3 regions of the Bartonella numerosa genome follow, and region 2 is predicted to be linked to each of the others. Evidence: predicted binding sites of a transcription regulator. Region 2 holds the regulator's gene; each other region holds the start of a gene.
What was found. The regulator LexA, encoded in region 2, represses DNA repair genes until DNA is damaged. The targets are predictions, from matches to a motif close to TGTTCNNNNTGTGTTCNG.

Region 1 (2,283 bases), on a different contig from region 2:
GGAAGCTCCTGCGAGGGATTTTGTTTTTAAGCGCACAAGACCGAGAGCAAGTTGACAAGCCAGTAATTCATCATAAGCAAGGCGCCTGCGCGCCGCACTTTCTGAAGTTAAATCATTTGGGTCTATGGGGGCGTGGATCCGGTGTAAAGCAACGGAAAAAGAGGGAAAATTTTGCTGCTTTTTCACATTTTCTTCTATCCACTCCGGTAAGAGGGGAATGTGTTCAAGGGCATTTTTCATTGCTCGCTTCATTGCTTTTGCTGATAATCCTGCAGTGGAAGGATAAATGGGTTCGATTAGGGGAATTTGGCTTGATTGTTCGCTCGGCACGATATGATCTGGATGTACCATTGAAAGTTGTCCATTAAATCGCTCCACTTTACCCGATACGATAATTTTTTTTCCTTCGGGCAGTTGCTTTTTTAGCCAAGAACGTTGGGCATGAAAGAATACCAAATTTATTTTGCCTGTTTTATCATGAGCGGTAACGCGGTAAGGCGACCGGTTTTGGCGAGTTAGCGGTGGCTGATGCTGATCGATGACGATTTCGAGAGTGACGGTCATTCCTTCTTGGACGGAAGCAATGCTGGGTCGCATTCGACGGTCTATAACAGAGTGAGGTATTAACTGAAGAAGATCAATGAGGGTTGGCTCGCGTTGTGTAAGCTCAATGCCTAAAACTTTTGCCAGCAAAGCAGACGTCTTTGAGTTAATTCCTGGTAGGGTGCGAACGGGGGCAAAAAAAGGACTAATAAGGTTTTTATTCATAAATTAATCCAACTTGCTCTTTTTGTTTTGTGAATTTGTCCGTTGCAATTATAGGTATATTCTTGATGAAAGTCTAACATGGAATACAAAGAAAGTGGAAAGTTTACCGGATATGCAGGAAATTGGGTTGGTGGATTCAGCTTAATGGGTTAAAATGTCTTTGGTTTCGGAGAGGAAAGAATTGTGATGGAGCGCTTATTTTGTAGTGGGCAATGGTGAGAGTATCGAAAATTAAAAATAAAATACAATTTGATAAAAATAGCCTTCCTCGCTTTGTTCATTTGAGAGTGCACTCGGCTTATTCATTGCTTGAAGGAGCCTTAAAAATTCCACAAATTGTTCAAAATGCAATTTCTGACTGTGTGCCGGCAGTTGCCATAACGGACACAAATAATCTATTTGGTGCTTTGGAGTTTTCTCAACATTGTATTTCTCATGGTCTTCAACCTATTATAGGTTGTCAGCTTACGATTGACTTTGGTAACGAGGATGACGATCAGCGTTTAGCTGATTGGCGCCATCCTTCTGATCTTTACTCCATTGTTTTGTTGGCTGCCAGTGAGGTCGGTTATGCCCATTTGGTTAAGCTCGTTAGTCGTGCTTACCTTGATAAAAATGACACGGATCCTCCCCATATAAAAGCCGATTGGCTTTTGTCTCACAGTGAAGGGATAATTGCATTGACTGGTGGTAAAGGAGGGCCAATCAACTCCCTTTTGGCAGAGGGTAGAAGAGAACGTGCTGTCGGGTGTTTAACTGATTTAAAAAAAATTTTTTCTGATCGCCTTTACGTGGAATTGCAACGGCATGGTTCCTACGATGTTAAAATAGAAGCTGCGCTCATTGATATGGCTTACGTGCACGAGATTCCTCTCGTTGCGACTAATGAGGCTTTTTTTCTCAATAAAGAAGGATACGAAGCGCATGATGCGTTGATGGCTGTTGCAGAAGGGCAAGTTGTTTCTAATCCAGATCGTAGGCGTGTAACACCGGATCATTATTTGAAATCACAAGACGAAATGGTTGCACTGTTTTCTGATCTTCCGGAAGCTTTAGAAAATAGTGTTGAAATTGCATTGCGTTGTCATACCGCCACGCCAATTCGAAAGCCAATTTTGCCTCGTTTTATAGAACAATCTATTGGTTCAGATTCTACTTTAAAAGCAGAAGATAGAGAATTACTAAATCAGGCTAAAGCTGGTTTAAAAATGCGCCTCGAAACTATTGGATTAGCTAAAGGACACACGATCATAGATTACGAGCAGAGGCTTGACTATGAAATATCAGTTATTACGCGTATGCAATTTGCTGGCTACTTTCTTATCGTTTCAGATTTTATAAAGTGGGCGAAGAATAATGAAATTCCTGTCGGTCCGGGGCGTGGATCGGGTGCTGGATCTCTCGTTGCTTATGCATTGACTATCACTGATATTGACCCGCTGCGTTTTTCTCTTTTATTCGAACGTTTTCTTAATCCTGATCGTGTTTCTATGCCGGATTTTGACATTGACTTTT
Region 2 (2,283 bases):
CCGATGTGTGCCTAAAAGTTTATAGAATCACATACAAAAACGGATGGTGAGCGCGCAGGGATTCGAACCCTGGACCTACTGATTAAAAGTCAGTTGCTCTACCGGCTGAGCTACGCGCTCTCAAACAAGCTGTACCGCTTGCAGAAAGTGAGTGAAACATACGGTTGACTTTTCATTTGGTCAACACCTTTTAAAAGAAATATTGTCCTTTATTTTAGTTATTAATATTTTTTTTAATTTTTCCTTCTCATTGCCACTATGTATGCAGATCTTTCTTTTAAAATTCAGATAAAAACAACTAACAGCTCAAACCTATTGACAATAATTAGAATGCATATAATTGCAGAGGCTTTGAACAAAATAGATGCAAGGGAAGAAAGTATATGTATGTTATCGTTTTCGCAAAATAACAGAGCGAATACGTGAGAGATATTGTCGATAGGTATTTAAGAGATTGTTACTTCAATTGGGAAGATGTTATTTTTTCGGTATTTCTTTGAAAAGAATTAAACTTTAGATATATTTTACAATAAAATCATTTATAAAATTTTATTTATAACTACGATGAACTAATAAATAATATAAATTTTAATTTATTATTGCTTATAAAAGTAAATGATAAGATATAATGTGTATGTAAAGTTTTGTAAATTAACTAAAAAATACCTAGACGGCTTTTTTATTGGAACATTTAATGCTAACATGTAAGCAATATGAGCTACTCTTGTTCATCTATAATCATATAAAAAAAACTGGTGTATCTCCCTCATTCGATGAGATGAGAACCGCGTTGGAGCTTGCCTCAAAATCTGGGATCCACAGGCTTGTTACAGCCCTAGAAGAACGGGGTTTTATACGCCGCTTGCCTAACCGAGCCCGCGCAATGGAAGTTGTTCGTTTTCCTGGCAAAATAGAACTTAATTTTTCTTCGACTTGTAAAATCTCTCCTAGTATAACAGAAATAAAGGAAGGTAAAAAAAATATTACCATTCCTGTCATGGGCCGAATCGCTGCCTGGGTTCCGATTTCCGCTATATTGCAAAAAATAAATACACTTTCTTTGCCCCAGTGTATGATTGGTTCAGGTGAGCACTATGCTTTACAAGTCAAAGATAATTCTATGAGTGAAGCTGGCATTTTCGATAAAGATACTATAATTATTAAACGTCAAAATGTAGCCATATCAGGTGAAATTATCGTTGCATATATTGATAAAAAAGAAGCAACTCTAAAACGATACCAACGTAAAGGAGCATCTATCGCGCTAGAGGCTGCAAATCCTCATTACGAAGCCCGCACGTACGAGCCGGAACGTGTACAAATACAAGGTAAACTTGTGGGACTTATCAGAAAATATTGAAAGTATGGAAGCAAAACGCTACCTGAGATATCCTGAGCGCATTCTTGTGTAGCGCTATTTAGTACTTTTTTGTATATGTTTAACGAAAAACAAATTGGTATTTTCTTCAAATTATAAAAGTGTTATTCAGCGCTTTTTATCAAATATATAAACAAGTAGTGCTCATCACGGTAGCGTTCTGTGTTGATTTTATTTTTTTAGAGATAGAACTTGGTTGTGGATTCTAAGTAGTTTGATAAAGATTACAAATTTCATATAAGAGCTGTGATGGCAAGCTGGACGTGTATTAGTAATTTCCTAAATCAGTTGTTTTCTAGCATTCTAATGTGTTGCTGGAATCGTAAAAAAAATAATCATGACAAAGTGCCAAAGTTCTCACCATATACGCTATGTTTTGCTGTACTAAACATTGAAATTCTAACTCTCTACATTGAGGGAATTTACGCTTTGTCTTTCTCATCGTTGTTTTTTTACTGGATTAATTTATTTTATAAAAACTTGCTACATGCCACCAACATTGGGTGATAGGTACAAAAACCTTTCCTTTGCAAAGAAAATAAATTTTAGGATACTTAGGATGATAGAAAATTTTTAATATTTTTTATAATCAATATGTTAGTTCTTATTGTTTGTTCTGCACATTAAGTTGGTAACATAGGAAAAAATCGAACATCCGGGACAAACTGACACGAAAAGTACGAAACAGCACCATAACTCCTCTCTTAATGTAGCAAACTTTGACTTTTTATTTTTAGAATAAATTTTTATTGTCTCTTACGAATTACTCCACGCGGTTCTTTTCTATTTTTTGTTAGTAATACCTTCATTACAGCTTAAAGTTATGAAGAAATTACGACCCGCCTCTGGTCATATTCAACTTTCATGCAAATTTTTAAAATTAAAGATCTTTGTATCAAGTAAGT
Region 3 (2,283 bases), on a different contig from region 2:
GGCGTGTTGCGCTTCATCTGAAAGTGAGCACCACTTATCTTCAAGATTGAAGTTATAAATTTTTCCCAGTAGTTCTAAGTTATTGTTACGAGAAAATAAAGAGGACTTAAACCAGGGAACGATTGCTCCAGCTTTTAAGGTAAGATCTTTATCGGGGATGATTTTATTTAGATCTATCACCTTTTTTGTTCCTAACCCGTCACAAACAGGGCAAGCACCAAAGTGGTTATTAAATGAAAATAATCGTGGCTCGATCTCAGGGATAGAAAATCCTGATATGGGACAAGAAAATTTTTCCGAAAAAACAAGCCGCTTATGTGTTTCATTGCTTGATCTATTGGCGGAATCTTTTGCGTTTTCTTGTCGCATCAGAGGGTGATCTGCCATTTCGGCGATAACAATTCCATTTGCCAAGTTTAAGCACGTCTCTACACTATCAGCCACGCGAGATGCAATACCACCGCGCACAACGAGACGATCGACTACTACATCTATGTCGTGTTTGTATTTTTTATCGAGGGGAGGGACATCAGAAATTTCGTAAAATTTTCCGTCAACTTTAGCACGTTGGAAGCCTTTTTTTAAAAGTTCTGTCAGCTCTTTTTTGTATTCTCCTTTTCGCCCTCGGACTAGGGGAGCCATAATAAAAACTCGCGTACCTTCTGGTAAATCCATAATTTGATCTACTATCTGGCTTACCGTCTGGCTTTCGATGGGAAGTCCTGTAGCAGGAGAATGAGGGGTGCCGGCGCGCGCAAAGAGGAGGCGCATGTAGTCGTAAATTTCCGTGACAGTTCCTACTGTCGAGCGGGGATTTTTACTGGTGGTTTTTTGTTCAATAGAAATAGCGGGAGAAAGTCCCTCTATTTTATCGACATCCGGTTTTTGCATTACTTCTAAAAATTGACGCGCATAAACAGAAAGGCTTTCAACATAGCGGCGCTGTCCTTCGGCGTAGATTGTATCAAAGGCTAAGGATGATTTTCCGGATCCAGAAAGCCCCGTTATCACAATCATTTTGTCACGAGGAAGGTCCAAGCTGATATTTTTAAGGTTATGCTCACGTGCGCCATGAATAGAAATATATCTTTGATGGGTCATGTCTATCCTTGACATATATGACAAAATTAACATCCAGGACAGAATAGGACTGTTTATTTAGAATTACAATATTAGTTAAAAGAAGAGTAGGGTGCAAATTTCGTAAGAAAATAGAGCGAAGGTAGCAGCTTTTTGTTTTCATCAATAGAATAAACTGTATGTTGTTGTCATATTTTGTTATAATAATAAAATTTACAATTTTGGAGTTTATACCATGGCTGGCAGCCTTAATAAAGTTATTTTGATTGGTAATTTAGGCGCGGACCCTGAGATCCGCCGTTTGAACTCTGGCGATCAGGTGGCGAATTTGCGTATTGCTACTTCAGAAAGTTGGCGCGACCGCAGTACAAGCGAGCGCAAGGAGCGTACGGAGTGGCACAGCGTCGTCATTTTCAATGAAAATCTCATAAAAATTGTAGAACAATACGTAAAAAAAGGAAGTAAAATTTACGTTGAGGGTCAATTGCAGACACGCAAGTGGCAAGATCAGAACGGAAATGACCGCTATACGACAGAGATTGTTTTGCAAAAGTATCGTGGTGAATTGCAAATGCTTGATGGGCGGGGGGCAGCAGGTGGGGAACAACCGCAAGGAACAAATCAGCAGAGCGGGAATTACGGCAGTGGCGGCTTTGGCGAGAGTGGTCCAGGTCAGAGAAATGCTTTTGGTCAAAATAGTGAATTTTCCGAAGAAAGTTTTTCACACAAGCTAGATGACGATGTGCCATTTTGATGGTAATTTTAGGTTTACTATTGTCGTTACTTTCATTTTTTTCTTGCTTGGGCTCAAAAAGAATATGTGGGGGTCGTTTTGCCTAAAATTTTCAGTGCAGATAGATCCACTTATTGAATATTGTTGAACTTTTTCTCTATTGTAGGAGGGAAGTTGGTATTTTGATACATTTTTAGATATAAAAAAGGGTGAAGTGATTCTTTTTTTGAAAGTCTTAAAATTGTGACTGATTTGACTCCACTATCAGAACGTGATGCGCTAAATGGTGTTGAACCAGTTAGCATAGTTGATGAAATGCAGCGCTCTTATCTCGATTATGCGATGAGTGTGATCGTGTCGCGTGCACTTCCTGATGTGCGTGATGGGCTTAAACCTGTTCATCGACGCATTTTGCATGCTATGAACGAGATGGGACTTTCATTCAATAAGTCCTATCGTAAATCTGCGGG

Region 1: dnaE (DNA polymerase III subunit alpha) is a predicted target of LexA. The motif match lies at 783-800, and genes of this name have one in related genera.
Region 3: uvrA (excinuclease ABC subunit UvrA) is a predicted target of LexA. The motif match lies at 1,206-1,223, and genes of this name have one in related genera.

Annotation. Positions count from the first base shown of each region.
Region 1 is NZ_JAYMZI010000004.1:60,303-62,585, forward strand. It holds gene recG (ATP-dependent DNA helicase RecG) at 1-768, opposite strand, end outside; gene dnaE (DNA polymerase III subunit alpha) at 981-2,283, shown strand, end outside.
Region 2 is NZ_JAYMZI010000005.1:63,520-65,802, forward strand. It holds tRNA gene WCP75_RS03230 (tRNA-Lys) at 45-120, opposite strand; gene lexA (transcriptional repressor LexA) at 695-1,360, shown strand; gene ttcA (tRNA 2-thiocytidine(32) synthetase TtcA) at 2,234-2,283, opposite strand, start outside.
Region 3 is NZ_JAYMZI010000004.1:28,719-31,001, forward strand. It holds gene uvrA (excinuclease ABC subunit UvrA) at 1-1,101, opposite strand, end outside; gene ssb (single-stranded DNA-binding protein) at 1,316-1,834, shown strand; gene gyrA (DNA gyrase subunit A) at 2,057-2,283, shown strand, end outside.